DNA from 2 places in the Gordonia crocea genome. Region 2 is predicted to be linked to the other one. Evidence: predicted binding sites of a transcription regulator. Region 2 holds the regulator's gene; the other holds the start of a gene.
The links. Region 2 encodes LexA, which represses DNA repair genes until DNA is damaged. Its sites were predicted from a motif close to CGAACANNTGTTCG; they were not measured.
Positions count from the first base shown of each region.

Region 1 (14,658 bases), on a different contig from region 2:
GGACACCCGCTGACGCTGTACTGGTACGGCAAGGACAACGCCAACCTCGCCCGCGTCGCCGACAACACGCGCAGCGGGTCCATCAGTGGCAACGACTTCGCGCTGCACCTACTCTCACACGGCCTGCCGTTCGGCGGCGTCGGCCGCTCGGGCATGGGCAACTACCACGGCCACTTCGGCTTCGAGACCTTCAGCCACGCCCGTGCGGTGACCGTGTCGACGATGCCGATCAGCTTTGCCGAGCTGATGAGCGCGCCGTTCACCCCGCGCGACGTGAAGCTGACCGACAGTCAGATGTCGATGTTCCGCCGCTTCCTGAAGGGCTCGATCCGCAAGAACGCCAAGCGGTAACGGCATGGCCGTGTACGGGAGTTCCGACCCGCGGTTCGACCGGGTCCGGACCGCGTTCGGGCGGCTGCTCGACAGCCGGTTCAACGGTGGTGGCGCCCTGTGCGTCTACCACAACGGGACGCCGGTCGTCGACATCTGGGGCGGCACCAAGGACCGCGACGGCAAACGGCCGTGGACCCCGTCGACCGGGTCGCTGCTCTACTCGGCGTCGAAGGGGCTGTCGGCGATCGTCGTGCACCGCTTGGCCGACCGCGGCCTCATCGACTACGACGAGCCGGTCGCGACCTACTGGCCGGAGTTCCGCGGCAGCGACATCACCGTGCGCAAACTGATGCTGCACCGCGGCGGATTGTCGCAACTGCGCGGGATCGCCGACGGCGTCGACGAGTTGCTCGACCACGACCTCATGCAGGCGCGCCTCGCGGCGGCCGACCCCGACCGTTACTTCGGTCGGCCGGCCTACCACGCGTTGACCTTCGGTTGGCTGCTCGGCGGCTTGGCCGGGGCGGTGACCGGTAAGTCGATGCGCGAGTTGTGGGAGTCGGAGTTGGCCGCCCCACTCGGGATCGACGAGTTGTCGCTGGGCGCCCCGTCGGCAGACAGCCGGCTGACCCCGGCGGAACTGGTCGACCCGTTCCGTGTCGGCGGTTCCGGGCTGCGCGATTCGGTCCTCACCGGTATCGGCCGTCTGCCGGACCCGGTGCGGGCCCTGGCGGGCGGGGTCAACGTCGGGCCGGGCAGTGCGACGCTGTTCAAGGCCCAGAACCCGGAGATCTTCGACGCGCAGATGCCCGCCGCGAACGGCATCGCCTCGGCGCGGGCGATGGCCCGCATCTACGCGCCGCTGGCGACCGACGGAACCCTCGACGGGCAGCAGTTCCTCTCCGAGGCGACCGTGGCCTCCTTTGAGGGGCCCCGTCGACGGCGGTTCGACCGGGCGCTGGGCCTGCCGATGTCGTGGAACCACGGGTTCCACCGGGCGCCGATCCCGGTCGCCAAGGGCTTCGGCCACGTCGGGTATAGCGGATGCTTCGGATGGGCCGACCAGACCACGGGCATCTCGGTCGGGTTCGTCCACAACCGGCTGGCCTCGACCGTGGTCGCCGACTTGGGCGTCTTCCTGTGGCTGGTGCCGATGGTCACCCGTGCGGCGGGACGCGGGCAGGCCCGGGTGCCGAGCCTGCCGCCGCTTCCCGTCGCGAGCTAGCGGATCGTCAGCAGGCGATCCAGGTGCGGCGCACCCGGAACGTGCCGAGGTCGGTCACGCCGGTGCGCTTGGTGACGAGCCACCGGCTCGCGCCGACCTCGTGGCCCTCGCTGCCCCAGCGGTAGGTGGTGCCGTCGGGGCGGGTGCCCGTGTTGCAGCTGGAGAACACGCGGTCGACGACGACGCGGTAGGCGCGGCGGGGCTGCAGGCCTTTGAAGACCATGCACCCGCGCGGCGAGGAGTTCAGCGTGCGCTTGGCACCGAAGTCCCAGAAGTTGCGGTTGGTGATGGTCATTGGTCCGACGTAGGGACCGCCACCGAGCCGGGCGCACACGCGCGCCGACGGCGGGCCGGCTGCTTCGGCGGCCGGGGTCGGCGCGGCCACCAGCAAGGTGGCGACGCCGGCGGACAGGGCCAGGATGGCAAACAGACGCTTGACGGTGTTCACGGTGATTTCCCCCTCGTAAAGTGATTTCTCTTCGGATCGTAACAACCAAGCAATTGCTAGGGTGAAAGGCGATCGAGATGTGAGGAGACGTGTGTGGCAACCAAGTCCACAACAGCGGGCGCGACGCGGCGCGAGGAGTTGCTGGGCATCGCCGGGCAGCTCTTTGCCGATCGAGGCCTGCGTTCGACGACGGTGCGCGACATCGCCGACGCGGCGGGAATCCTCTCCGGCAGCCTCTACCACCACTTCGATTCCAAAGAGACGATGGTCGACGAGCTGTTGCGCGGCTTCTTGGACGCGCTTTTCGCGCGGTACCGGGAGATCGCCGCGGCCGGCCTCTCGGCGACCGACACGCTGCGCCAGTTGGTGATCGCGTCGTTCGAGGCGATCGACGCGCGCCACACCGCCGTCGCGATCTATCAGAACGAGGCCCGCCACCTCGCCGGGCAGGACCGGTTCGGCTACATCAACGAACGCAACACCGAGTTCCGCGAACTCTGGGAGTCGGTGCTGCGGCGCGGAGTCGCCGAGGGTGACTTCCGGTCCGACCTCGACGTCGAACTGGTCTACCGCTTCCTGCGCGACACCGTCTGGGTCGCCGTGCGCTGGTACCGCCCCGGGGGCGCGAAGTCGGTCGACGATATTGCCGACCAGTACTTGAGCGTCGTCCTCGACGGTATTCTGCCGCGCTGACGCCCCGGGAGATCGGGACTTAGGGTACCCAAAGGTCCCTTCTCGACGGTGACCATTGGACGATTCGTCGGCGCCGCAAGGTCAATAGCATCGCTGGAAATGCAATCGGCAGGTCACTGCCGGGGAAAGAGGTAGCGATGCGTTTGACCAGGGACGGTGCATGGTCGGAGTCGGTGGCGGTGGTGGCCGCGCTGGCCGATGGGGACAAGTCCGAGGCAGCCGAAATCGTTCGGACGAGTGGGGACCCGGAGCTGGTGACCGAGGGGCTGCTCCACGTCCTGTCCGCACTCATGCGGTTGGCCGGCCCCGAGTCGGGGCGGCTCGTCGAGTTCTGCCGGGCGCGCCCGACGCCCCCGCCGATCCCGGTGCTGCTCTCGCCCAGGTGATTGCGGTGAGGCTCCGTCGCTCCGGCGTCGACGACGCGTGACCGGTGGGTGCGACGCGGGGCGTGGCACCGAAGGCGACGCCGACCGCGGCCATGCTGGTGACCTCCCAGTGTGGGGCGACGTCGAAAGCGTCGGCCACCGCGGAGCGGTCGAATCCGCGGAACTGGTGCACCGACAATCCGAGGGCGGCGGCCTGGACCGTGAGATGGGCGACGGCCTGGCCGAGGTCGTAGCGGCTGAACTCCGAATACTCGAGGTCGCTGTCCTCGACGTGGACCTGCGCCAGGTTGGCGATCAAGACACTCGCGGCCGGAGCCCACGCGCGGGTGCTCCCGGCGAGGCTGTCGACGAGCCGGTCGTGGACCCAGTCACCCCGGTGCCCGACGATGAACGACCACGGTTGCGAGTTGCCCGCCGACGGCGCGGTGCCCGCGGCTTGGAGCAGCAGATCCAGCGATGACGGGTCGAGGACGTGGTCCGGGTCGAACGACGACGCGCTGACGCGATCGGCGAGGAGTGGCAGCAGTTCATCGCGGGAGGTATCCATCGACAACCACAACCCGTCCGGACACGGGTCGATTCCCTGAGCGGATCTAGGCTGGTGCGGTGACGACCGTGCCCGCCGATGTTCCGGCGATCCAGTATTCGTATGTTTGCCAACCCGGCGACGCCGCCCGGTTCACCCGCGCGGTGATATCGCACTGGCTGACCAGCAACCGGGGATTCTGGATCTTCCTCGTGGCGGAGGCGGCCGTCATCGTGGCCGCGGCGGCACTGACCGCGAGTTGGTGGCTGCTCCTGGCCTTTCCCGCACTGGTCGTCATCATCGTCGGGCTGAACTATTGGCAGGCGGCGCGGCGCCACCGTCTCGTCGCGGCTCCCGGCGTCGAGTGGGCCTCCGGCTTTGCTGCCGACTCGTTCCGGGTCATCGACGGCGGCGCCCAAGTCGTCCTCGGCTATTCCCGGGTGGCGTCGGTGGACCGGCTGGACAACGGTTTCCTCGCCGTCAAACTGCGCCCGCGCGGTGCGGTCTTGCTGCCCGTCGAGATCGCGCCCCCGCAGGCCGAGGCAGTGATGCGCGGGGCGCTCACGCGCGAACCGACGCGGTGACGGTGAACTTCGGATTGCGTGCGATCTGGCGGGTGGGTCCGACGATCCGGGTCAACGCGCCGCGATAGCGCAGGTGCGAATTCCACACGCACCACAACTCGCCACCGGGGCGCAGGACCCGGGCGGATTCGGCGAAGAGGTGCTCGGCGATGCCGGTCGCCAACGCCGCGTCGGAATGGAACGGCGGGTTCAAAACCACCACGTCCACCGCCCCGTCGGCGATGCCGTCCGCACCGTCGACCCGCCGTACCGTGACACGGTCGGCCACCCCGTTCGCCGCGGCGGTGGCCTGCGCGGAGGCGACGGCCGCGGCAGACCGATCGGTGGCGAGGACGCGCGCGTCCGGGTGGGCCCGGGCCAACCACGCGGCGATGGTGCCGTTGCCGCAGCCGAGGTCCACGGCGGTGCGCAGGGTGGCGTCGGCGCCGGCCTCGGTAAGGTGCGCCAACAGCAACCGCGTTCCAATGTCCACCCCGGTCCCGGCAAAGACGCCGCCGTGGGCGATGACATCGAGCCCGACGTCGGGGTGCTGCTCGGTCCGCGGCCACGACCGGACACGTCCGGCAGCGGCGTCGCGTTGCGGTCCCCGGGCGAACAGGACGCGTGACTTCTGTCGGGCGTGGCTGACGTCGACGCGGTCGAATACCTCGCGCAACACGTCGTTCATCCGCGGGGTCATGTGCTTGATCCGGCCACCGCCCACCACCACGGCGTCGGGTGCGGCATGGGCGGCGATCATCGCGGCGACTTCGGCGAGTCGGTCCAGCGAGCGCGGCAGCCGCATGACGACCAGCCGCGCGCCGGTGACCAGCTCGGGCGAGAGCGACACGGATTCGAATCCGGCGAACCCGAGGCGGTCGGCATTGGCCGCCAACGCCTGCTCGCCGGTGACGAGGTCCTGGTGGACGCGAATCGTGGCGGTGCCGGGGACCGGGTCGAGCAGACCCAGGGTGAGGGCGCCGTAGGAGTCGTCGATCACCACCACCTCGTCGCGGCGAACAGCAAGGTCGTCGATGAGCACGGCGGTCTCGTCGAGTATCAGCCGGTCGGCCGCGTCGACCGCGACCAGGCCGGGGCCTTCGACGTCGGGGTAGCGGCGCAGATCCACGGGTCCGAGCCTACTTCGGTACCTGGCTACAACTCGGTGTAGCCCAGCCGGTTGCAGAGTCGGTTCTCGATTCGTGAGGCGGGTGGGTGGGGTGGGTCGGCGTGTTTGGAGCCTTTGCCGCCGATGGCGCGGATGTTGCGGATGATGGTGCGGGCGAGGTCGTCGGGGTGGTGGGTGTGGTTGATGCGGGGTCGCCCGGGTGGTCCGTTGTGGTTGCGCAGTCGCCAGGCGACGCGTCCGGGGTGGGGGTCGCTGGTTTGGTAGGTGGTTTCCCATTGGCGGGGTTTGGTGCCGACGGCGCGGTTGTTGGGTCCGCTGGTGGCGGTGAGTTTGTCGATGTCGGTTTGGCCGCCGTCGGCCCAGTCGGGCAGGTGGTGGGCCTGGGTGTGGATAAAGGGGGTGTCGGAGTCGGGGTGGGTGTCGCCGCGGTCACGGGCGAAGAGGGCGAGGCGATGGTTGAAGGTGGCTGATCGCTTGGCACGGCCGTGGTAGAGGATTTCGCGGGTGTGGTCGGCGAAAACGATGAGGGAGGGGTCGAGGCGGGCGGCGAGGTCGACGAGGTCGGCGACGGGGATGAGGGTGCCGGTGGTGGTGAGGGCTTGTCCGCAGCCGGCTTTGAGGTCGGCGATGGTGGCGGTGATGACGAGTTGGCCGGGGATTCTGTTGGGGGTGCCCAGGCCGTGGTGGCCGGCGATGAAGTCGCACATGGCTTCGAGGGCGTCGTGGTTGCGTTGGGTGGGGGTGCGGTGGTCGCGGTGGCGGGCGGCGGTGAGGCGGTCGGCTTGGGTGGGGTCGCTGGGATCGATGGTGGTGACTGCGCCGGTGAGGCGGTCGTGGTCGGTGTCGTCGGGGTTGTTCATGCCGGGGGCGGCCCAGCTGGCCAGGATGAGGTCGAGTTTGGCACGGGCGCTGGGGGTGAGATCGGCGGTCAGGGCTGACATATGGATGCGGTTTTGTGGGCTCAGGGACAGGCGGCGTTGGTTGCGGCGGTCGCGGTCGTCGGCCAGGGTGCCGTCGGGGTCGAGGTATTCCAGCAGGGTGATGCCGGCTCGGCGGAGCTCCCAGGGGGTCAGGGTGCGGGCGAGGTCGGCGAGTTCGGTTTCGGCGCGCTCGACCAGTTCGGGGGACAGTTTCCAGGGCAGGCGGGTCATGACGTCGCGGATTTCGTCGACGTGGGCGCCGCTGATGTGTCCGTCGGCGAGGTGGCCGGCGGTGGTGGGGTATTTCGGGGGCAGGGTTTCGCCGGTGATGGCGGTCAGCCGGCTGATGGTTTCGGCGCGGCGGTAGCGTTTCTTGGCTTCGGTGCGGCCCAGGCGCAGTCCTTTGGCCAGCCACATCAGGGGGCGGGTGAATCCGTCGCGGGCGTAGGCGCAGCGGTCGTTGATTTCGGTGAACAGTTGGGCGTCGATGGCTTCGCTGCGGCAGCGGCTGCGTTCGAGGGTGCGGGCCGCGGCCAGCAGGTCGTCCTCGGTTTCGGCGGCCCAGACCGCGGTGGTCAGTCGGTGTTGGGCGGCCTCGATCAACGCGAGCAACTCCACCGGCGAATCCGGTAACACCGGGGTCGTGTCGGTCATCGGATCCACCTCCCCTGAACTGCCGGAATCGACTATCAGTCGAACTGGTGTTCAGTCTACCAGGTCAATGTGAGCCACGCCACAACAGGGGATCTCGATGCTCGTTGGTTGCGGACCGATCAGTTTCGGCGACCCCGGTGGTCTACCTCTATGACGGCATCGACACGCGGCGCCGCAACCGAAAGGAAGACCGATGCACGACATGATCTTTGTGAACCTGCCCGTCGCCGATCTGCAGCGCTCGCGCGACTTCTTCACCGCACTGGGCTACCACTTCGACGACCGCTTCAGCGACGGCAACGCCGCCGCCCTCGTCCTCGGCGACACCATCGTCTCGATGCTCATGCAGAAGGAGTTCTACTCGACCTTCACCGACTAGACCATCGTCGACGCCACGACCGCCAGCGAAGTCCTCATCAACCTCAGCGCCGGTAGTCGTGACGAGGTCGACGCCATCGTCGACAAGGCGGTCGCCCTGGGGGCGAAGGACGGTCGGACCGACGACCACCGATTCATGTACGGCCGGGATTTCGAGGACCTCGACGGCCACGCGTGGGGCATCATGTGGATGGACCCGGCGGCTGTCGAAGTCGGGCCCGAGGAGTTCATGAAGCAGCAGCAAGGGGCGTGAGGTGACGGACGACGAGCAGGTTTTCGAATCGGCGACCGCGGCGATGCGGGCCGAGCTGCTCGCGCATTGCTACCGCATGCTCGGCTCGGCGACCCGGCCGTCGTCGCCGAGCGCCGCGAAAGCGTGAGCCTCGCAATGGTGGCCGCCATGCAGGAGTTGCCGCCGCGGCAGCGCGCCGCCCTGATCTTGCGCGATATCCTCGCCTTCTCCGCCGCCGAGACGGCCGACCTGCTCGACATGACCGTCCCGGCGGCCAACAGCGCGTTGTCCCGGGCGCGCAAGACGCTGGGCGACGGTGCGATTCCGGAGGGGCGGCGGGCCGCCGAGCTCTCCGCCGACGAGCAGCGCGTGTGGGAGGACTTCTGCTCGGCCTTCGAACGGCACGACATCGACGGGGTGGTCGCGCTGCTGGCCGACGAGGCCGTGTGGGAGATGCCGCCGTTCCCGGGCTGGTACGTCGGGGCCGAACAGATCGGCGACCTCACCCGGATGCAGTGCCCGGCACAGTGCGCCGGCGACATCGTGATGATCCCGACCACCTGCAACGGACTGCCGGCCGCCGGGATGTACATGCGGTCGGCCGGGGCGGACGGCGCCGATGTCTGGCTGCCGTTCCAACTCGATGTGTTGTCGATCGTCGCCGGCAAGGTCGCGCACGTGGGCGCGTTCTTCGATCGGGGATTGTTCGCCTTGGCGGGCTTGCCGGAAGTGGCGACCGGCGCGAATCGGGCGGCAACACCGCTACCCTGACGAGGTGGCCGAAGAGTTTCTGATCGCGCGCAACCCGGAGGAGGGGACCAGCCTCCCGTACTTGTTGCGCCTGCCGGTCGGCGGTGAGGTCGTGGTGCTGAAGGTGCGCGAGACGTGGCCGCGCACGGCCAAGGTCTACTGCCACCGGGTCGTCGAGTGGCCCGAGGATGCCGAGATCGTCGAGGCCTTGCCGATTCGGTCGGTGAGTAAGCGGGGCGCCGCCATCGACTTGGTGCTGGAGCGCGGCAAGGAGAACCGCTCGCAGTTCGTCCTCACCCGGGCGCGCGGGCGGGAAATGGTGTTCTGGCAGTCGCGCAAGGTCGCCAAGCAAGCGCGCCCGAACGTCGCCGTACCGAAGGCGCGGGCTCACGGTCTGGTCCCCGACATCGTCGTCGACACCCGCGAACGGTATGCGTACAAGTTCTCCGAGCAGCAGGCGACGACGGTGAAACGAGCGCTGCCCGTCGGGGATTATGCCGTTTTCGCCGACGACGAGCTGGTGGCGGCGGCCGAGCGCAAGAGCGTCGAGGACCTGGCGTCGAGCCTGCTCTCGGGCAAGCTGACCTACCTGATGGCCGACCTCGCGAACCAACCGCGGGGTGCGGTCATCGTGGACTCCGGTTATTCGGCGCTGTTCAAGCTCGAGCACGTCAACGCGAGCAGCGTCGCGGATTCGGTCGCCGAGGCGCAGGCCCGCTTCCCGTCGGTGCCGATCGTGTTCTGCGAAAACCGGAAGATGGCCCAGGAATGGCTCTACCGATGGTTCGGGGCCTGTCTGCATGAAAGTGCTCTGGCGTCGACGACCTCCGGGATCACCGCCCAACCGGATGAGGCTGTCGAGGACTAGTGCCGATGGTCAGGATCCCGAGCCCTGTCGCAGCGCGGCGAGTTCGGCGAAGACGGCCAGGAGATCGGGGTTGTCCACCGACGCCGGGTTGGCGACCGATCCCGCGTCGGCGCCCTGCAGGATCCGTTTGACCGGCACCTCGAGCTTCTTTCCGGTCTTGGTGTGCGGGATTCCGGGGACCGCGATCACCTCGTCGGGGACGTGGCGGGCAGAGGCGCGTTCGCGGATGCTCGACTTGATGCGCGCGACCAGCTCGTCGTCGAGTTCCACGCCGTGTTCCACGACGACGAACAGCGGCATCCAATAGGAGCCGTCTGGCTGCTCGGCACCGATCACCAAAGACTCGGCGATCCCGTCGACGGCGTCGACCGCCGCGTAGACGTCGGCGCTGCCCATCCGGATGCCGTGGCGGTTGAGCGTGGAATCGGACCGGCCGTGGATGACCACGCTGCCGCGCTCGGTGAGCGTGATCCAGTCGCCCTGGCGCCATGCCGAGCCGTACATCTCGAAGTAGGCGTCGTGGTAGCGCTGCCCGTCGGGGTCGTTCCACAGTTTCACCGGCATGCTCGGCAGCGGCTCGGTCATGACCAGCTCGCCGACCTGACCGGTGGGGACCGAGGTGCCGTCGGGGTCCCACGCCTCGATCGCCGCCCCCAGGCAGCGCACCGACAACTCGCCGGGCCACACCGGCACCGTCGGGGAGCCGGCGATGAAGGCCGAGCAGACGTCGGTGCCGCCCGACAGCGACCACAGCGGCACGTCGGGCAGCTGCTGCGCCTGCCAGCGGTGGACGTCGGGGGACAGGGGTGAGCCGGTCGAGCCCATCGACCGCAGTCGGGCCAGGGTGCGGCTGCCGCTGACCGGGACGACGCCGGCGGTCTGACTCGCCAGCAGGTAGCCGGGACTGGTGCCGAAGAAGGTCGCCTGGTGCCGGTCGACGAGGTCCCACATCGCGGCCGGGTCGGGAAACGACGGCGACCCGTCGTAGCAGATCACCGAGGCCCCGACGGCGAGGGCGGCGATCTGGGCGTTCCACATCATCCAGCTCGGCGAGGTGTACCAGAACAGCCGGTCCCGCGCACCGAGGTCCCAGTGCAGCCCGAGTTGTTTCAGCATTTCGACGAGGATCCCGCCGTGCCCGTGCACCAGCCCCTTGGGCACCCCGGTGGTGCCCGAGGAGAACAGCACCCACAGCGGGTGGTCGAACGGGACGCGCACCGGATCGAGGGCGGCCGGGGCCGCCACCGCGTCGGCCCACGCCATCCCGAGTCCGTCGCCGTCGAACCCCGCGCGCGACAGCACGACGGTGGTCGTGACCGTGGGCAAGCCGTCACGCAGCCGGGCGATGTCCTCGCGGCGGTCGTGCTTGCGCCCGTTGAAGTAGTAGCCGGTGGAGGTGAGCAGCACCTTCGGTGACAGCTGGGCGAAGCGGTCGATCGCCGCGCCGGCCACGTAGTCCTGGCCGACACACGACCAGATCGCGCCGAGCGAGGCGGTGGCGGCGAAGGCGGCGATCGTCTCCGGGACGTGCGGCAGGTACCCGACGACGACGTCGCCGCGGCCCACCCCGGCGGCCTTCAGGGTGGCGGCGAGCGCGCCGGCCTCGTCGCGCAGTCGTTGACGCGTCCAGGTCCGCGCTTCGCCGGTCTCGTCGGTGGCTATCACCGCGATGTCGTCGGGCTCGCCCCGGCTCACCAGGTATTCGCCGAAGTTGACGGTGGCACCGGTGAACCACTGGGCGCCGGGCATCGACGCGTCGGCGAGCACCTCGTCGTACCCGCTCACGCCGTCGAGCCCGAAGTAGTCCCAGAGTGCGCCGTAGAACCCGGGCAGGTCGGTCACCGACCATTCCCACAGGGCCTGGTAGTCGTCGGCACCGTGGCCGACCAGCTGGGCGAAATCGGTGATCCGGGCCGCGGCGATCCGCTCGGCGTCGGGAACCCACAACGGCTGGACAGGCGTGCTCGACATGCGACGATTATGCCCCGCCACACCCTTCAGTTACTAGTGATTAACTGAAATTCTTCAGGGCGTCGATCCGCGCGTGGGCCTGGACCATGATCGATTGGATCAGCTCGTCGCACGAGGGCAGGTCGTCGATCATCCCGACGACCTGTCCCGAGGCCAGGACGCCGGCATCGGTACGGCCCTCGACCAGACCGGCCTTGAGCAGCATCGGGGTGTTGCCGGCCATGATCACCTGCTGCCAGGTCCGCTCGCCCGACTTGCGCATGGTGCGCCCGTCGCGCAGCATCGTCGTCCAGCGCATCCCGGTCATCTGCTTGAACTCGTTGGCGTTGCGCGCCGCGGCGGCCAGCGCCCGGATTCCCGAGCCGCTCTCCAACGCCTCGACGAGCTGTGTGCGCAGCACCCGGTGCGGCATGCCGTCGACCTTCGTCGACACCACCGTGTCGCCCAGGCCGCGCTGCAGGTACTCCTGTTTCACCGAGTCGGGCACCGCGGAATCCGAGGTCAGTAGGAACCGGGTGCCCATCGCGACGCCCTCGGCGCCGTAGGCCAGGGCAGCCACCAGGCCGCGGCCGTCGAAGAAGCCGCCCGCCGCGACGACGGGGATCGACGGCGGCCCGCCCGGCGGTGATGATTCGGCCCGCTCGCCGGCGCTTCCGGCGCCGGAGAGCGCGTCGATCACCGAGGGCAGCAGCAGCGTCGTCGCGACCGGGCCGGTGTGGCCGCCACCCTCGCCGCCCTGGACGATCACCGCGTCGGCACCCCACGAGGCGACCTTCACCGCATGCTTGGCCGCGCCGATCGACGGGATCACGACGATGCCGTGGTCCTTGAGCTTGGCGATCAGCTCGGGCTTGGGTGCCAGCGCGAACGAGGCGACCTTGACGCCCTCGCGGATCAGCAGGTCGATCCGCTCCGGGGCATCGGTGGCGTCGGCGCGCAAATTCACGCCGAACGGCTTGTCGGTGAGTGTTTTGGTCCTGGCGATGGCCGTCTCGAGCTCGGCAAAGGTCATCGTCGCCGAGGCGAGGATGCCCAGTCCGCCGGCGTTGGCGGTCGACGACGTCAGCGCCGGCCCAGACACCCAGCCCATCCCGGTCTGCACGATCGGGTACTTCACCCCGACCAGGTCGGTGAACCGGGTGGACAGCGCGGGGGCGGTCACGACTTCACCTCGCGGTTGCGAACCCCCTTGGGGTCCAGCACCTCTCGGATGATCCGCAGCTGTTCGTCGGTCGGGGTCGCGGTGGTCGGGGCGTCGGCTAGACCGGCGACCTCGAAGGAGGTGTTCTCGGCGACCTCGTCGGCGCCGACCCCCGGGTGCAGCGACAGGGCGCGCATGGTGTGGTCGGGTCCGCCGAAGTCGAAGACGCCGAGGTTGGTGACGATGCGGTGGATGTTCAGGTGGTCATACGCCGGATTCTGCGGGTCGATCTTGTCGAACCCGATGCCGGACACGATGTCGACCTGGTCGACGAACACCCGCGACGAATGGCGGGCCACCCAATAGCTCGTCGGGTGGTTGATCGTGTTGCCCGGCGCGCCGCGCACCCCGAACATCTGACGGGTCGGGTGCTGCAGCGGCCCGAACGCGGACAGGTTCTGGTTGCCGAACCGGTCGATCTGGTTGGCGCCCATCACGACGTGGCGACGGCCCGACGCGACGACGTCGAAGACCTTGCGGAACGGCATCCACCCCTCGATCGGCCCGGTCTTCCCGATCGCCGGGGTGTCGGCGAGGATGAGTGCCTCGCCGTCGGTGATGAGCAGGTCGGGTTCGGTGGTCAGGCGCGCCAACCGGGCGCCGATCAGCGGCGTCGGCGCCATCGGGGAGGCCATGATCTCGCCGGCCCCGGTGAAGATGTCCGCGCAGGACGTCACGCAGTACTCGGCGCGGGTGATGTCGGTTTGATTCGACCCGCTCACGGTGTTCCCGGCGTCGGTTTGATTCGACCCGCTCACGGTGTTCCCGGCGTCGTTGGTGCTCATTGGTTGTCCTCCTGCTCGGCCTGCCACTTGGCGACCTCGTCCTGGTAGGTCTGTTCGTCGACGTCGAGGAAGCGGGCCTTGAAGGCCGCCCACGTCGCCTCGTCGCCGGCGGATTCGACGTAGAACCGCTGGAAGGCCTCGTCGCGCCCGTACGAGCCGCTGAAGGTGAAGTGCGCGCCGTTGGGGGTGTGGACGACCCGGTCGACGTTCATCCGGTTGACCACCAGCCGTTCGCGCTCCACGGAGCCGACGAGTTCCTCGGTGGTGACCAGCTCGTCGGTCTCGAGGTAGCGTCGGTCGGCGGCGGCGAGGTAGAGGTCGTCGAAGTACGGGTCGACCCCGGTGTACGCCGCGTTGCCGTGGACATCGGCCCGGTCGAGGTGCACGAAGGCGGCGTCGAGGCGCAGCGCGGGCATCGCGATCAGCGTTTGGGTGCGCCCGTCGGGGTCCGGACGCCGGGAACTGTGCGAGCGGGTCCAATCCTCGGGGTAGGGGGAGACGACGGTTTTGAGCTCGCCCTCCCAGAAGGCCGGGACGTCGGAGCCCAGGCCGGCGCGGATCGGCAGGAACGGCAGCCGGGCCGCGGCGGCCTCGAGGCCGCACTTGACCATGCCCTCGTCCATCTCGCGCGCGGTGATCGTGCCGGTGGTGCGCGCCTTGGCGAACCAGGGGTCGTAGAACGGGGCCGAGTCCAGCGACACGAACCCGTAGTAGGCCTTGGTGACCTTCCCGGCCTCGCACAGCAGGCCGAGGTCGGCGCCGCCGTAGGTGACCACGGTCAGGTCCGTCACCGACGAGCGCGCCAGCGCCCGCACCAGGGCCATCGGCTTGCGCCGCGATCCCCAGCCGCCGATGCCGATGGTCATCCCGTCGGACAGTTCGGCGATCACCTCGTCGAGTGTCGACGTCTTGTCGGTCGCCATTACTTCGTTCCCTTCTGGCCCTCGGCGACGAAGGCGTCGCGGTGTTCGTCGGCGACGCCGGCGAGGTTCAGTTCATAGGTGTAGCGCTGCTCGAGCAGGTAGCTGTTCTTCACGTCGACCGGGTCGATGCCGTTGATCGCGGCCTTGGCGCGACGGATGACGCGGGTGTCCTTGGTGGCGATCATGCGGGCGACGTCGAGCGCCGCGTCGAGCAGTTCCTCGCGCGGCACCACCCGGTACACCGAGCCGAACTGGTGCAACTGTTGGGCGGTCGCGTTCTGCGCGGTGTAGTACAGCGTCCGCATCATGTGCTGGGGCATGAGGCGGGCAAGATGGGTGGCGGCGCCGAGCGCGCCGCGGTCCACCTCGGGCAGGCCGAAGACCGCGTCGTCGGAGGCCACGATGACGTCGGCGTTGCCGACCAGGCCGATGCCCCCGCCGACGCAGAAGCCGTTCACCGCCACGATGACCGGGACGGCGCAGTCGTAGACGGCGGAGAAGGCGGCCGCGCAACCCTGGTTCGCCGCGATCAGCGCGTCGAAGCCGGTGGTGGCCTGCATCTCCTTGATGTCGACGCCCGCATTGAAGCCGCGCCCCTCGGCCCGCAGGATCACCGCGTGGGTCGATTCGTCGGCCCCCGCGGCAAGGATGGTGTCGGCCAGCTCGAACCAGG
Region 1 covers NZ_BJOU01000017.1:92,345-107,002, reverse strand. The annotation lists gene nbrcactino_RS15740 (aldehyde dehydrogenase family protein) at 1-351, shown strand, start outside; gene nbrcactino_RS15735 (serine hydrolase domain-containing protein) at 356-1,558, shown strand; gene nbrcactino_RS15730 (hypothetical protein) at 1,566-2,006, opposite strand; gene nbrcactino_RS15725 (TetR-type transcription factor C-terminal domain-containing protein) at 2,100-2,699, shown strand; gene nbrcactino_RS15720 (nitroreductase family protein) at 2,988-3,632, opposite strand; gene nbrcactino_RS15715 (hypothetical protein) at 3,692-4,195, shown strand; gene nbrcactino_RS15710 (class I SAM-dependent methyltransferase) at 4,173-5,303, opposite strand; gene nbrcactino_RS15705 (HNH endonuclease signature motif containing protein) at 5,330-6,877, opposite strand; gene nbrcactino_RS18440 (VOC family protein) at 7,071-7,256, shown strand; gene nbrcactino_RS18395 (hypothetical protein) at 7,510-7,635, shown strand; gene nbrcactino_RS15695 (sigma factor-like helix-turn-helix DNA-binding protein) at 7,632-8,258, shown strand; gene nbrcactino_RS15690 (ERCC4 domain-containing protein) at 8,263-9,105, shown strand; gene nbrcactino_RS15685 (acetoacetate--CoA ligase) at 9,115-11,076, opposite strand; gene nbrcactino_RS15680 (NAD(P)H-dependent flavin oxidoreductase) at 11,117-12,238, opposite strand; gene nbrcactino_RS15675 (CoA-transferase subunit beta) at 12,235-13,062, opposite strand; gene nbrcactino_RS15670 (CoA transferase subunit A) at 13,059-13,985, opposite strand; gene nbrcactino_RS15665 (enoyl-CoA hydratase family protein) at 13,985-14,658, opposite strand, start outside.
Region 1: the regulator LexA is predicted to act here: its motif matches at 6,918-6,931, upstream of nbrcactino_RS15705 (HNH endonuclease signature motif containing protein).

Region 2 (14,658 bases):
GACCACCGGCGGTCTCCGCGTCGACCGCGGTCGCCGGGATCAGCGTGACGCCGAGTCCACCCTCGACGCATTGCACCGCCGTGGCCAGCGAGGCGGCCCGGGTCTGGCCGAGGTCGGGCCGGAAACCCGCCAGTTGGCAGACCTCCAGCGCCTGGTCCCGCATACAGTGGCCCTCGTCGAGCAGCAGGAGCGGCAACTCCGCCATCGCGGCGGGGTCGACCCGCTTGCGGCCGGCCAGCCGATGGCCCGCGGGGAGCGCGAGGACGAAATCCTCGTCGTACATCGGCACCTCGGCGGTCCCCGGCGCCTCGGCGGGCAGGGCCAGGACGGCCAAGTCGATGGTGCCGTCGCGGAGTTGGGCGAGTAGACGCGCGGTCTGGTCCTCGACGACCTGCAATCTCAGAATCGGGAGTTCGACGGCGACACCGGCCAGGATCGCCGGCAGGACGTAGGGGGCGACGGTGGGGATCAGTCCGAGCCGCAGCGCACCCTGCAGCGGATCCTCGGCGCCGCGCGCGGCCAACGTCAGCTCATCCATCGCCCGCACCACCGCGACCGCTTTCGGCAGGAGTTCTTCGCCCTCCGATGTCAAGAAGACACGCCGCGTTGTCCGCTCCACCAGTCGCATGCCCAGACCAGCCTCCAGCGTCGCCAGCGCCTGGGACAACGCCGGTTGACTGATCCCCAATTCCGTTGCGGCACTGCCGAAGTGGAGCTTTCTGGCCACGGTGACGAAAGCACGCAGGCCGGCCGGAGAGGGCTGATAACTTTCATCGGTCATGCCTATCAATATAGTGCTAACAATCACGTAGACCTTTCAGGCTTCGACGACGACAATGGAAGTCAGCGAAATCCGCCCCCAACGAAACGAAGGATTCTGATGGCACTCTTGACGATCGGCGACCAGTTCCCCGCCTACAACCTCACCGCGGTGATCGGTGGCGACCTTTCGGCTGTCGACGCCCAGCAGCCCGACGACTACTTCACCCAGGTCTCCAGCGACGACTACGCCGGCAAGTGGCGGATCGTGTTCTTCTGGCCGAAGGACTTCACCTTCGTCTGCCCCACCGAGATCGCCGCTTTCGGCAAGCTCAACGACGAGTTCGCCGACCGCGACACCCATGTGCTGGGCGCCTCGGTGGACAGCGAGTTCGTCCACTTCCAGTGGCGCGCACAGCACGAGGACCTCAAGACCCTCCCCTTCCCCATGCTCAGCGACCTCAAGCGCGAGCTGGTGGAGGCCACCGGTGTGCTCAACGCCGATGGCGTCGCCGACCGCGCGACCTTCATCATCGACCCGAACAACGAGATCCAGTTCGTGTCGGTGACCGCCGGTTCGGTCGGCCGCAACGTCGACGAGGTGCTCCGCGTCCTCGACGCCCTGCAGTCCGACGAGTTGTGCGCCTGCAACTGGCGCAAGGGTGACCCGACGATCGCCGCCGGCGAGCTGATGAGCGCGAGCGTCTGATACCGATGAGCATCGACAACCTCAAGGAAGCCCTTCCCGAGTACGCGAAGGACCTCAAACTCAACCTCGGCACCCTCAGCCGCACCACCGAGCTCACCGAGCAGCAGTTGTGGGGCACGTTCCTGGCCGCCGCCGTGGCGACCGGTAACGCCACGGTGCTGGCCGAGATCAGCGAAGAGGCCGCCGACGTCCTGTCCGGCGAGGCCTACAACGCCGCCCTCGGCGCCGCATCGATCATGGGCATGAACAATATCGCCTACCGCGCCAAGAGCTTCCTCGGCGCCGAGTACGGCGAGGTCCGCATGGGCCTGCGCATGAACATCATCGGCAACCCCGGGGTGGAGAAGGTCGACTTCGAACTCTGGAGCCTGGCCGTATCGACCATCAACGGCTGTCATGACTGCACCGCGGCACATGCCGACGTGGTGCGCAAGGCAGGCCTGACCAAAGAGCAGGTCTGGGAGGCCGTCAAGGTCGCCGCGACCGTCAACGGTGTCGCCGCCGCCCTCACCGCCAAGAGCGCACTGAGCTAGGCACACCGGACAATCGACACTGCCCCGGTCCCGCGCAATCCGCGGAGCCGGGGCAGCGTTGTTTCGTCAGAGCTGCTCGAGCACGCCGCCGAAGCGATCCGCCATGTCGCGCACCTGCTCGGTGGTCATCACGAAAGACGGCGACACCTGCAGGGCGCCCTGGCCGGCCGCCCGGGTGACCACGCCGGCCCGGCGCAGATGCGCCACCGCGGTCGGCGCCTGCGCGGGATCGGCGAGCTGGACCGCGGTGACCGCCCCCAGCCCCGTCCGCACCTCCGCGACGGCGTCGAGGCCGGCCAGCGGCGAAAAGGCCTCTGCCAACTCGCCTTCCAACGCACTCGCGCGCTGCAGCAGGTTCTCCCGCTCGAGGATGTCCAGGTTGGCCAGCGCCGCGGCAGCCGCGCCGGCATGACCGCCGTAGGTGTAGCCGTGCCGCCACCACACGCCGCCGCCGAAGAACGGGTCGGCGAGGTGCGGAGCGATGAACACCGCCCCCATCGGAACGTAGCCCGAGGTCAGCCCCTTGGCGGTGGTGATCATGTCCGGGGCCAGGTCGAACCGCGACGAGGCAAACCACTCCTGGGCTCCACCGCGGCCAAAGCCGGTGACCACCTCGTCGGCGACGAACAGGATCCCGTGGTCGCGGCAGATGCCGCGGACCTCGTCGAGGTAGCCATCGGGCGGCAGGTACACCCCGCCGGCCCCGATGATCGGCTCGCAGAAGAAGGCGGCGATGCGCTCGGCGCCGATGCGCTCGATCAGACCCAGCAGACTCTTGGCGTCGTCCCAGGCGATCGACTCGACTCCGGGCATCAGCTCGCCGTAACCCTCGCCGTTCGCCGGAATCCCCGCCAACGACGTCCCCGCCACGTGCATGCCGTGATAGGCCTTCGACCGGCCGACCATGATCGTGCGGTCCGGTTGGCCGACCTCGTGCCAGTAGCGCCGGGCCAGTTTGGCCGCCGTCTCCACCGCGTCGCTACCGCCCGAGGTGAAAAAGATCTTGCTGCCCGCAACCGGCGCGATCGCCGCCAGGCGTTCCGCCAACTCGATCGACACATCGGCGGCGTGGTCGCCGAACCCGGAGAAGTGGGCGAGCTTGCCCAACTGGGCGGCCACCGCGTCGGCGATCTCGGTACGACCGTGCCCGACGTTGGTGAACCACAGACCCGCCGTCGCGTCGATATACCTGTTGTCCTCGGCATCGAAGACATAGGCGCCTTCGCCGCGGGTGAGGACGAACGGGCCGTTCTTCACAACCGAAGCCATGTCGGCGAAACCGTGCCAGAGCGAATACGTCATACCCCCATCATGGCCGACGCGGACTCCGCGAGTCCGCCGGGTGGGCGGAATCGCGGTGGCGGTGTCACCGTGCGCCCCGTCGCGGGACACCCGTCTGGGTGGGCCGGACGGCCGGCGCCCACGTAGGCTGGTCTGATCATGTCGCCGTCCCGCCCCTCCCGACCGCGCGGCGCCCGGCCCGGCCTGATCGAGGCGCGGCGCGCCCAGCGACCCCACCTCCATTTCCCCGACGAGCTGCCGGTCAGCGGCTGCCGCGACGAGATCGCCGCCGCACTCGCGCAGCACCAGGTGATCGTGGTCGCCGGCGAAACCGGTTCGGGCAAGACGACCCAGTTGCCGAAGATCTGTCTGGCCGCCGGACGAGGGGTGGACGGCCTCATCGGCCATACCCAACCGCGGCGCATCGCCGCCACGTCGGTGGCCGAGCGGATCGCCGAGGAGACCCGGACCGACGTCGGCGACGCGGTCGGCTATTGCGTGCGCTTCTCCGACCGGGTCGCCGACTCGACGCTGGTGAAGGTGATGACCGACGGCATCCTGCTGGCCGAGATCGCCAGCGACCCGATGCTGCGCGCCTACGACACGCTCATCATCGACGAGGCGCACGAGCGCAGCCTGAACATCGACTTCATCCTCGGCTACCTCAAGCAACTGCTGCCCCGCCGACCCGACCTCAAGGTGATCATCACCTCGGCGACGATCGAGCCCGAACGGTTCGCCCGGCACTTTGCCACCGCCACCGACAGCGTGCCGATCATCGAGGTCTCGGGGCGGACCTATCCGGTGGAACTGCGCTACCGGCCGCCGGCACCGGAGACCGAGCAAGCCGCGGCCATCGACTCCGCGGTCAGCGAGCTCTGGGCGGGGGCCACCGGCGACATCCTGGTCTTCCTGCCCACCGAGCGCGACATCAGGGAGACGGCCAAGGCACTCGCCCACCGGGAGTCGCACGGCGCCGAGATCGTCCCGCTCTACGCCCGGCTGTCCATCGCCGAGCAGCGCCGCGTCTTCACCCCGTCAAACGGGCGCCGAATCGTGTTGGCCACCAACGTCGCCGAGACCTCCCTCACCGTTCCGGGCATCCGGTACGTGGTCGACACCGGTACGGCGCGAATCTCCCGCTACTCGCCGCGCACGAAGGTCACCCGCCTTCCGGTCGAGCCCGTGTCCCAGGCCAGTGCGCGCCAGCGTGCCGGACGCTGCGGACGTGTCGCGGCCGGCGTGTGCCTGCGCCTCTACGACGAGGAGGATTTCGAGGCGCGCCCGCCCTACACCGATCCGGAGATCCTCCGCTCGAACCTGGCCGGGGTCATTCTCTCGATGGTGTCGCTGCGGCTGGGCGACATCGCCGACTTCGGTTTCGTCTCACCGCCGTCGAGCCGCGCGATCGCCGACGGTCTGGCCGAGCTGGGCGAACTCGGCGCGATCACCGTCCGACCCGACCGTGCCCCCAAGCTGACCGCCGTCGGCCGCTCGTTGGCCCGGCTGCCCATCGATCCCCGACCCGCCCGGATGCTCGTCGCCGCACACGAATTCGGCTGCGTCGCCGACGTTCTCGTGGTCGCATCGGCGCTGTCGATCCCCGATGTCCGGCTGCGTCCGGCCGACAAGCGGGAGGCCGCCGACGAGGCCCACCGTCGATTCGACGAGCCCGGCTCCGACTTCCTCTCGTTGCTGAACCTGTGGGACTACCTCGCGGAGTCGAGAAAGGCGCTGTCGGGCAACCAATTCCGCCGCCAATGCGAACGGGAGTTCCTCCACTGGACCCGTATCCGCGAGTGGCGCGACCTGCACCGACAGCTCGAGCGAACGGTGAAGGACCTCGGCTGGGGCGTCCAGCGCTCCGGGGACCGCGACCCCGACGCGGTCCACCAGGCGATCCTGGCCGGGCTCTTGTCCAACATCGCCGCACGCAAGCCCGACTCCAAGGAATACCTCGGCGCGCGGAACACCTCGCTGATGATCTTCCCGTCGTCACCGCTGGCAAAGAAACCGCCCGCCTTCCTCATGGCGGCCGAACTCATCGAGACCTCGCGCACCTATGCCAGCACCGTGGCGCGTATCGACCCGGCGTGGGCCGAGCGCCTCGCCGGCGATCTCTGCAAGCGCTCCTACAGCGAGCCGCACTGGTCGTCGCGGCAGGGGACGACCCTGGCTTACGAGCGCGTCACCCTGTTCGGCGTCACGCTCGCCGCGTCGCGCCGGGTGACCTACACCAAGATCGACCCGCCGCTGTGCCGCGAGTTGTTCCTCCGCCACGCCCTCGTCGACGGCGACTGGCGGACGCGGCACGCCTTCTTCGCCCGCAACCGCGCGTTGCTCGACGATGCGGCGGAGGTGGAGAGCCGGGCACGCCGGCGCGATCTGGTCATCAGCGCCGATCAGCTCTTCGCCTTCTACGACGCCCGGATCCCGGCCGACGTCGTCTCGGCCCAGCATTTCGACGCCTGGTGGAAGCAGGCCGCGCGCACCGAACCGGACCTGTTGGACCTGCGGGCCGAAGACGTCGTCGCACACAGCCCGGTCTCCGAGGCCGACTATCCGGGAACCTGGGCACAGGGCGAGTTGCGCCTGCGGCTGAGATACAAGTTCGCCCCCGGGGACCCCGACGACGGCGTCACCGTCGAGATCCCGCGCGACCTCGTCGACCACGTGCGCCCGGCCGGATTCGACTGGACGGTCCCGGGAATGCGCGAAGAGCTCGTGGCCGCCCTCATCAAGACGCTGCCCAAACAGATCCGCCGACTCGCCTCCCCCTCACCGCAATTCGCCGCAGCGGTGCTCGCCCGCCTCAAGCCGCGCAGTGAGCCGTTGCTCACCGGCGTGGCGCGGGAGTTGTCGGCCCTGACGCGGACGACGATCACCCCGGACACGTTCAACCTCGCGCGCATCGACGACCACCTCCAAATGAACTTCGCCCTCGTCGACGAGCGCGGCGACATCGTCGCCACCAGCCGCTCGCTGGCCCGGTTGCAACGCGACGAGGAGGCGCCCGGCGCGCGCACCGCGCCGGATCGGGTCACCGCCTCGACGTGGACGGCCGAGACTTTCGGGGATCTCGAGGAGTCGGTCTCCGCCGACATCGCCGGGCAGCGGGTGACCCGGTACCCGGGCCTCTCGCCCGTCGACGCGACGACCGTCGCATCCGCTCTTTTCCCGACCGCCCCCGCCCGCGACGCGGCCATGGTGCCGGCCGTCATCACGCTGCTCGCCGCGTCGACCCCGGCCTTGTCGAGGAAGACGGCGTCCTCGTTGAACCCGGCGCAACGGCTGGCCCTGAGTCAGCACCCCTACCCCGACCTCGACGCCCTGTTGGCCGACTGCACCCGCCGCGCCATCCGTGACTCCGTACCCACCGCCCGCGCATCCGCACTGCGCACCCCGTCGGCCTTCGCCGCGTTGCGCGCGGACCTCGCCCCGCAGATCACCGACCGGGCGCCGACCGCCTTCTTCGCGGCATTGGACGTGTTTGCGCTGGTCCCCGAGGTCCACGCGGCCATTGACTCGCGCACCGGAACGCTGGCGGCCGACGATGTCGCCGAACAGCTGGCCAACCTCGTCTTCGACGGCTTCATCGGCAGCACTCCGATCGACCGCCTCGCCGAGGTCCCCCGCTACCTTCGGGCGGCGATCATCCGACTCGAATCACTCGACACCGGTGCGGCCCGCGACCGGGACGCCCTCGCCGCCGTCGACCGCGTCATCGAACGGTGGAACCAACGGCTCCACCAGCTGCCCGAACACCGCCGCGAACCGTTCAACGACTACGCCCAGTGGATGGTTGAAGAGTTGCGCGTCGGATTGTTCGCCCAACGGCTCGGCACCGCCCATCCGGTGTCCGAAAAGCGAGTGCTCAAGGCATTCGACGCCTTCACCTGACGGAATCAGGCGCGATGGGCCTGCAGCAGGTCGATCTCGCGCTGGAAGTCGTCGAGCGACTCGAAGGACCGGTAGACCGAGGCGAAGCGCAGGTAGGCCACCTCGTCGAGATCGCGCAGCGGCCCGAGGATGGCCAATCCCACCTCGTGACTGGGTATCTCCGCCGACCCCGAGGAACGGACCGCGTCCTCCACCTGCGCAGCCAACTGGGCGAGGGCGTCCTCGTCGACCTGCCGCCCCTGGCAGGCCCGACGAACCCCCTTCATGACCTTCTCGCGGCTGAACGGCTCGGTCACCCCGTTGCGCTTGACGACGGCTAACACGGCCGACTCCACCGTGGTGAACCGGCGGCCACACTCGACACAGGAACGGCGGCGGCGGATCGCCTGCCCCTCGTCGGCAAGGCGCGAATCCACGACCTTGGTGTCTTCGTGCTTGCAGAAGGGGCAATGCATGTCCCCAACAATACCGGTGCGCCCCTCACCGGCGAACGCCGATCAGCGGTACACCGGGACGACCAGTGCCTGGCCCACGGTCAACGTCGGCGAGGTCATCGAATTGAGCGCCCGCAGCTGGTTCACCACTGCTTGTCGCGGCATGTCGGGTGCGATCCGGGCCGCGACTGCCGTCAGCGTCTCGCCGCCGCGAACATGCACAACCGACGTGGCGACCGGAGCCGGCGCCGACGCCGCCTCGTAGTTTCCGCCGACGATGGCGAACAGCCACACCAGCCCGGCCAGCGCGGCGCCCACCAGGATGGCCGCGGCGGCCTTGCGCCGGGCGAACACCCGGCTGTCCGGCGCCGGCCGTGCGACCCGCGGACGGCCATGGGCCGGTCCGGTGCACTCGCTGCCCCGGCCCGGGCGGGGTGCGGGCAGCCGCGTGTCGCGCGGCCCACGCAGCGCCCGGCCCTCCGACCGGGCGGGCCCGCGGTGCGGCTGGACCACACGCTGCCGATGGCCCGCCGCGGCGATCGGCCGCGACGTCGGAACGGCGTGGTGCGGGTGGCCCGGGCGGTACATCACCGATGCGCTCATCTTCGATCTCCTCGTTCGTACGTTCGATGCACTGATGTTCGAAGTTCTACCACGCCCGTCTGACAAAGTCTCGCGACACGTCGAACAAATGTTTGAAACTGTCGGTTTGTTTCGCTACCGTGGGGCTCAACCGAGAACAGGAGAAACCATGGCCAAGAAGAAGCCGCAGGCCGGCCTGACCGACTCACCGGCGGCCGTCGAGGCAACCCTGACCCAGCGCCAGCGCGACGTGCTGGAAGTCATCCGCAAGTCGGTCCGTGAGCGCGGCTACCCGCCGAGCATCCGCGAGATCGGCGACGCCGTCGGCCTGGTGTCGACCTCATCGGTGGCCTACCAGTTGCGCACCCTGGAGACCAAGGGCCTCCTCAAGCGCGACCCCCACCGACCACGCGCGGTGAACGTCGCGCCGGACAAGAACCAGCCGCCGCCCGGAGGCGCCGCGGCCGGGACCGACGGGATGCCCGCACCGACGTACGTGCCGGTCCTCGGACAGATCGCCGCGGGCGGCCCCATCCTCGCCGAGGAGGCCGTCGAAGACGTCTTCCCACTCCCCCGCGAACTCGTCGGGGACGGCACCCACTTCCTGTTGCGCGTCATCGGCGAATCAATGATCGACGCCGCGATCTGTGACGGCGACTGGGTGGTGGTCCGGCAGCAGAACGTCGCCGACAACGGCGACATCGTCGCCGCGATGATCGACGGCGAAGCCACCGTGAAGACGTTCAAGCGCGACGCCGACCACGTGTGGCTGATGCCGCACAACCCGCTGTTCGAGCCGATCCCCGGCGACCGCGCCGTCATCCTCGGCAAGGTCGTGACGGTGATGCGCCGGATCTGACGACCCCTCAGCCGCCGGTCCGGGTGAACTCCTCGAGTTCCCCGGCGAGCGCGGCGGGCACGCGGATCCTCATTTTCGTCCCCGTGGCGTGATGCTCGGTCGATCGGACTTCGCCGTCGGCATGGATCCGCGAGACGACGTCGCCACGGTCGAACGGCACATCGACGAAGATCTCGACGTCGTGGCGGCCCACCTCGTCGCGGACCCGGTTGAAGAGCCCGTCGAGGCCTTCCCCGGTTCGGGCGGAGATGAAGATCGCCCCCGGCAGCGCTGCCGCCAGTTCCGCGCGCGCCAGACCGTCCATCGCGTCGATCTTGTTGACCACCAACAGCTCCGGTGGCGCGGCGGCACCGTCACCACTCTCCTCGAGTACCTCGGCCAACACGGTGCGTACCGCGGCGACCTGGTCGAGCGGGAATGCCTCGGCCCCGTCGACCACGTGGATCAGCAGGTCGGCGTCGGCGACCTCCTCCAAGGTCGACCGGAAGGCCTCGACGAGTTGGGTCGGCAGGTGGCGGACGAATCCGACCGTGTCGGTGAAGACCACCTCGCGACCGTCGTCCAGGCGCGCGCGGCGTGTCGTCGGGTCCAGCGTCGCGAACAAGGCGTTCTGCACCAGGACACCCGATCCGGTCATCGCGTTGACCAGGCTCGACTTCCCGGCGTTGGTGTATCCGACGACGGTGATCGTCGGGACACCGCTGCGGTGGCGCTCGAGGCGTTTCACCGTCCGCGCGGTCTTCATCGCGCGGATCTCGCGCCGCAGCTTGGCCATCCGCTCCCGGATCCGGCGGCGGTCGGTCTCGATCTTCGTCTCACCCGGGCCGCGCAGGCCGACGCCGCCATTGCTGCCGGCGCGTCCACCGGCCTGGCGCGACATCGACTCACCCCAACCACGCAGGCGCGGCAGCATGTATTCCATCTGGGCCAGCGACACCTGCGCCTTGCCCTCACGGCTGGTGGCGTGTTGGGCGAAGATGTCCAGAATCAGCGCGGTCCGGTCGATGACCTTGACCTTCACGATCTTCTCCAGCGCGGTCAACTGCGCCGGTGTCAGCTCGCCGTCGGCGATCACGGTGTCGGCGCCCGTCGCGACGACCAAGTCGTGGAGTTCGCCGGCCTTACCCGAACCGATGTAGGTCGCCGCGTCGGGGCTGCTGCGCCGCTGGATCACGGCGTCGAGGACCTGCGACCCCGCCGTTTCGGCCAGCGCCGCCAACTCCGCCATATTCGCCTGTGCCTGTGCGGCCGTCCCCGACGTCCAGACGCCGACCAACACCACGCGTTCGAGGCGTAGCTGGCGGTACTCGACCTCGGTGACGTCGGTGAGCTCGGTGGACAGCCCCGCCACGCGCTGCAGGGATGCGCGGTCGTCGAGTGCCAGTTCGCCGGTGGTCGGGGCGGCCGATCGGGATTCGTGTTCAGTCATAGGCCTTCAATGATCGCACCGGCGCCCCGACGGGCGCACCTGGGTTTTCGGGCCGGCCCGACGAGGCTCAGCGCAGCGCCCCGTCGAACAATTCGCCCCGCGCGACGAGCCGGGACGGCCCGCGCAGCGTCGAGGACCGGCCGCCGTCGGCGATGGCCACCTCGACCCGACCGCCGGGAACCGTGATCCGCAGCAGCCCCTCGTCGCGGCCCACCGACGCCAGCAGCGCGCTCGCCGAGGCGACCAGACCGGTCCCACAACTGCGCGTTTCACCCACGCCGCGCTCGATGACCCGCATCGATGCGATCAGGGCGGCGCCGTCGTCGACGGGTTCGGTCAGCAGTTCCACGTTGACGCCCTCGGGGAAGACTCCGGCGTCGAATTGAACGCCACCGGAAAAGTCGATGGCCCCGAGCTCTCCGTGGGTGAGGCCGGGCACCACACAGGCGAGGTGCGGATTACCCAGGTCGACCGCGAGGCCCCGGTACACCCGGCCGTCGATCGTCGCCGAGGAGGTGACCCCGCGCCGGGCCGGGCCCATCGCCACGCTGACGTCGGCATCGGTGTCGCTGATCGAGTGGATCCGGACCGGTCGCGCGCCCGCGCGGGACCCGACCACGAATTCGTCGGTGTCGACCAGGCCGGCGACCCGGCAGTAGTGGGCGAAGACGCGGACCCCGTTGCCGCACATCTCGGCGATCGAGCCGTCGGCATTGCGGTAGTCCATGAACAGGTCGTCCGCCGCGATCCCCTCGCCCAGCCCGGTGAGCACACCGGCGTCGACGAGCGTCCCGGCACGGGCGACGCGCAACAATCCGTCGGCACCGATCCCGCGCTGGCGGTCGCACAGCGCGGCCACCGTCGCCGGTTCCAGGGGCAGCAACGCTCCCGGATCGTCGACGATGATGAAGTCGTTCTGCGTCCCGTGGCCCTTCCAGAAAGCCCGCGGTTGCGACGTCGCACTGGTCACCAGGTCAGTCTACCGGCGCCCCGGCAGCCGCCCAGTGGGCGGTGACCTCGTCGACGAGGTCCGCCGAACCGCCGTCGAACCAGCGGATCCGCGGGTCGCGGCGGAACCACGAGCGCTGGCGCCGGACATAGCGGCGCGTGCCCACGAAGGTCAGTTCCCGTGCGTGTGCGAGGTCGTACTCGCCATCGAGATGGGCCACGACCTGCGCGTAGCCGATGGCCCGAATCGCCGTCTGCCCCTCGCGCAGGCCCGCATCGAGCAGGCCGCCGACTTCGTCGACGAGTCCGGCGGCAAACATCTGGTCGGTCCGGGCGGCGATCCGCTCGTCGAGGAGTTCGGTGTCGCGGTCCACCCCGACGATCACCGCGCCCCAGCGGGGGTCGCCGATGGTCGGTTGGGAGGCGGCGAACGGCCGGCCGGTCAGCTCGACGACCTCGAGCGCGCGCACGATCCGGCGCCCGTCGGTGTCGAGGATGATCCGTGCCGCGGCCGGGTCGACCTCCGCCAGGCGCCGGTGGAGCGCCTGCGTCCCCGACTGCACGAGCTGTCGTTCGTAGCGCTCCCGGACCGCGGCGTCGGTGGGCGGCAGCTCCCATTCATCGACGAGGGCCTGGTAGTACATCATCGATCCGCCGACGATGACCGGCGTGCGCTCGCGCGACCGCACCGCGTCCACGTCGGCGATGGCACCGCGCTGATACCGCGCCACGGTGGCGGTTTCGGTCACGTCCAGCACGTCGATCTGGTGGTGGGTGATCTCGCGGCGCTGCTCGACGGGGACCTTGGCCGTGCCGATGTCCATCCCGCGGTACTGCTGCATCGCGTCGGCGTTGACGATTTCCCCGTCGAGCCGTTCGGCCAAGTCGAGCGCCAGATCCGACTTCCCGCTCGCCGTCGGGCCCACGACGATGATCGGGGTCCGAGGACTCACCTGAACCGCCAGGTCACGACGTTGTAGCCGACCCCGAAGGGCGCACCGGAGTAGCCGACGCGCACGGTCGCGGGACCGGGGGCGCAGGCCGCCGCAACCTGCCACGGCGCCCAACCCGAGGCCCCCCACCGGTCACAGGATTCGACCGGCAGCGCCCGCAGTGCCGCCGGATCACCGGAGGCCAGAGCCGCGTCGATCTGCTCTTGGAGTTCGACGGCCGCCGGTTCGCGCCCACCGCCCGGCGCGCGCTCGGACAGGTGGATGGCGCCGTCGCCGACGACGAGCAGGGCGGCATCACCGGGGGCCGCGGCAATCTCGGCGGCAAGTTGTGCACCGCGCCGCGAGCACTGGTCACCATCGGCTCCGGGCGTCACCACGACCGGGGTGACCGCCGGGCGCCGAGTCGCGAGTTCGCGCACCCACCCGGCCACGAGCATCGCCGTCGGCAGGTGCCCGACGGGTGCCCCGGGGTCATCGACGAGGGCGACACGCCGGTCCACCCCGAAGCCGCCGAAGGACCCAGTGGCCGGCACCGCGCTCTCCGCGGCCGGCGCCGGCGCCGGGGCGTCGTCGGACCCCACGGCCCACCAAGAACCGCTGAGGGCGGCCTGTTCGGCGACCGCCTGGGCAACCGCGGAGCGGATCGGTTCGAGCTCGCCGACCCCCGGACCGGACACCTCGGGCACCAGCGCTGGAGCGCCCGGGAGGAAAACCGCCGAAATCAACACAACCCACGACGCTAGTCGACCTGCTTGAATGGAGCCCAACGGCCCGACCCCGGTGCCGCGAAACCAGAACCTGGCAGCCGTGACGCGCGGCAGACAACGTGAGGATCCGATGACCACCTCCGACTCCACCCCTTCGACTTCGCCACCGACGACGAGCGGTGATCCAGCGGCACCGAAACCCGGCCCCAAGCCCGGGCCGCGGCCGGGCCCCCATCCCGGCGCGAAGCCGGTGACCAATGCCCCGATCACACATCAGCCCACCCATGCCGGCGACCCCCATCGCTACGGCCGGGTCGACGAGACCGGCACCGTCTGGTTGACAACCGCCGAGGGCGAGCGAGAGGTCGGACAGTGGCAGGCCGGCAGCCCGGACGAGGGTCTGGCGCACTTTGCCCGACGGTTCGAGGATCTGGCCACCGAGGTCGAGATCCTTGAGGAGCGGCTGGCGGCGCGCTCGGGAGATCCGCGCAAGACCCGCACCGCGGCACAGCACCTGCTGGACGCGCTGCCCACCGCGCACGTCATCGGCGACGTCGCGGCCTTGGAGACCCGCCTGAAGGCCATCACCGCGACGGCCGAGGACGTGGCCGAAGAGGTCAAAGCACAGCGGGCACATGACCGCGAGGAAGCCGTGGCACGCAAGACCGCCCTTGCCGTCGAAGCCGAAGAATTGGCCAACGACGCCACCCAGTGGAAAGCCGCCGGCGACCGGATCCGCGCCATCCTGGACGAGTGGCGCGAGATCAAGGGCATCGACCGCAAGACCGACGACGTCCTGTGGAAGCGCTACTCGCGGGCCCGCGACAAGTTCAACCGGCGCCGCGGCGCCCACTTCGCCGAACTGGACCGCGACCGGTCGGCGGCGAAGGACCGCAAGGAAGAGCTCATCGCCCAGGCCGAGGAGCTCTCGTCGTCGACCGACTGGGGGCCGACGTCGGGTCGATTCCGCGAACTGATGGCCGAGTGGAAGGCCGCCGGACGCGCGCCACGCGACGTCGACGACGCACTGTGGCACCGGTTCAAGGCCGCACAAGACGTGTTCTTCGCGGCGCGCAATGCCGAATCCACGCAGCGCGACGAGGAATTCACCGCCAACGCGGAGGCAAAGGCGAAGCTGCTCGACGAGGCGGAGGCGACCATCGACCCCGCCGCCGATCTGACGGCCGCCCGACGCGCGCTCCGCTCGCTGCAGGAACGCTGGGATGAGTTGGGGAAGGTGCCACGGGCCCAGATGGGACCGCTGGACGGGCGCCTACGCGCGTTGGAGCGCCGGATCCGCGAGGCCGAGGACGCGAGCTGGCGCCGCGAGGACCCCGAGGTGGCGGCACGCGCCGCCCAATTCGCCGAGAAGGTCGCCGCCCTCGAGGAACAGGCCCGCAAGGCCGAAGAACGCGGAAAGACCTCCGACGCGAAGAAGCTGCGCGAACAGGCCGACCAGTGGCGCGAATGGGCCAAGGCGGCGGAGAGCGCCGTTTCAGACCGCTGACCGAGGGCCCAGTCGGCGAAAAAGAGGGCCCAGTCGGCGAGATCGAGGGCCCAGTCG
Region 2 covers NZ_BJOU01000001.1:2,314,021-2,328,678, forward strand. The annotation lists gene nbrcactino_RS10940 (hydrogen peroxide-inducible genes activator) at 1-781, opposite strand, end outside; gene nbrcactino_RS10945 (peroxiredoxin) at 881-1,468, shown strand; gene ahpD (alkylhydroperoxidase, AhpD family) at 1,474-2,001, shown strand; gene nbrcactino_RS10955 (aminotransferase family protein) at 2,068-3,303, opposite strand; gene hrpA (ATP-dependent RNA helicase HrpA) at 3,442-7,182, shown strand; gene nrdR (transcriptional regulator NrdR) at 7,188-7,637, opposite strand; gene nbrcactino_RS18195 (LysM peptidoglycan-binding domain-containing protein) at 7,680-8,219, opposite strand; gene lexA (transcriptional repressor LexA) at 8,368-9,057, shown strand; gene hflX (GTPase HflX) at 9,065-10,486, opposite strand; gene dapF (diaminopimelate epimerase) at 10,554-11,456, opposite strand; gene miaA (tRNA (adenosine(37)-N6)-dimethylallyltransferase MiaA) at 11,461-12,387, opposite strand; gene nbrcactino_RS10995 (class III extradiol ring-cleavage dioxygenase family protein) at 12,384-13,115, opposite strand; gene nbrcactino_RS11000 (DUF349 domain-containing protein) at 13,225-14,601, shown strand.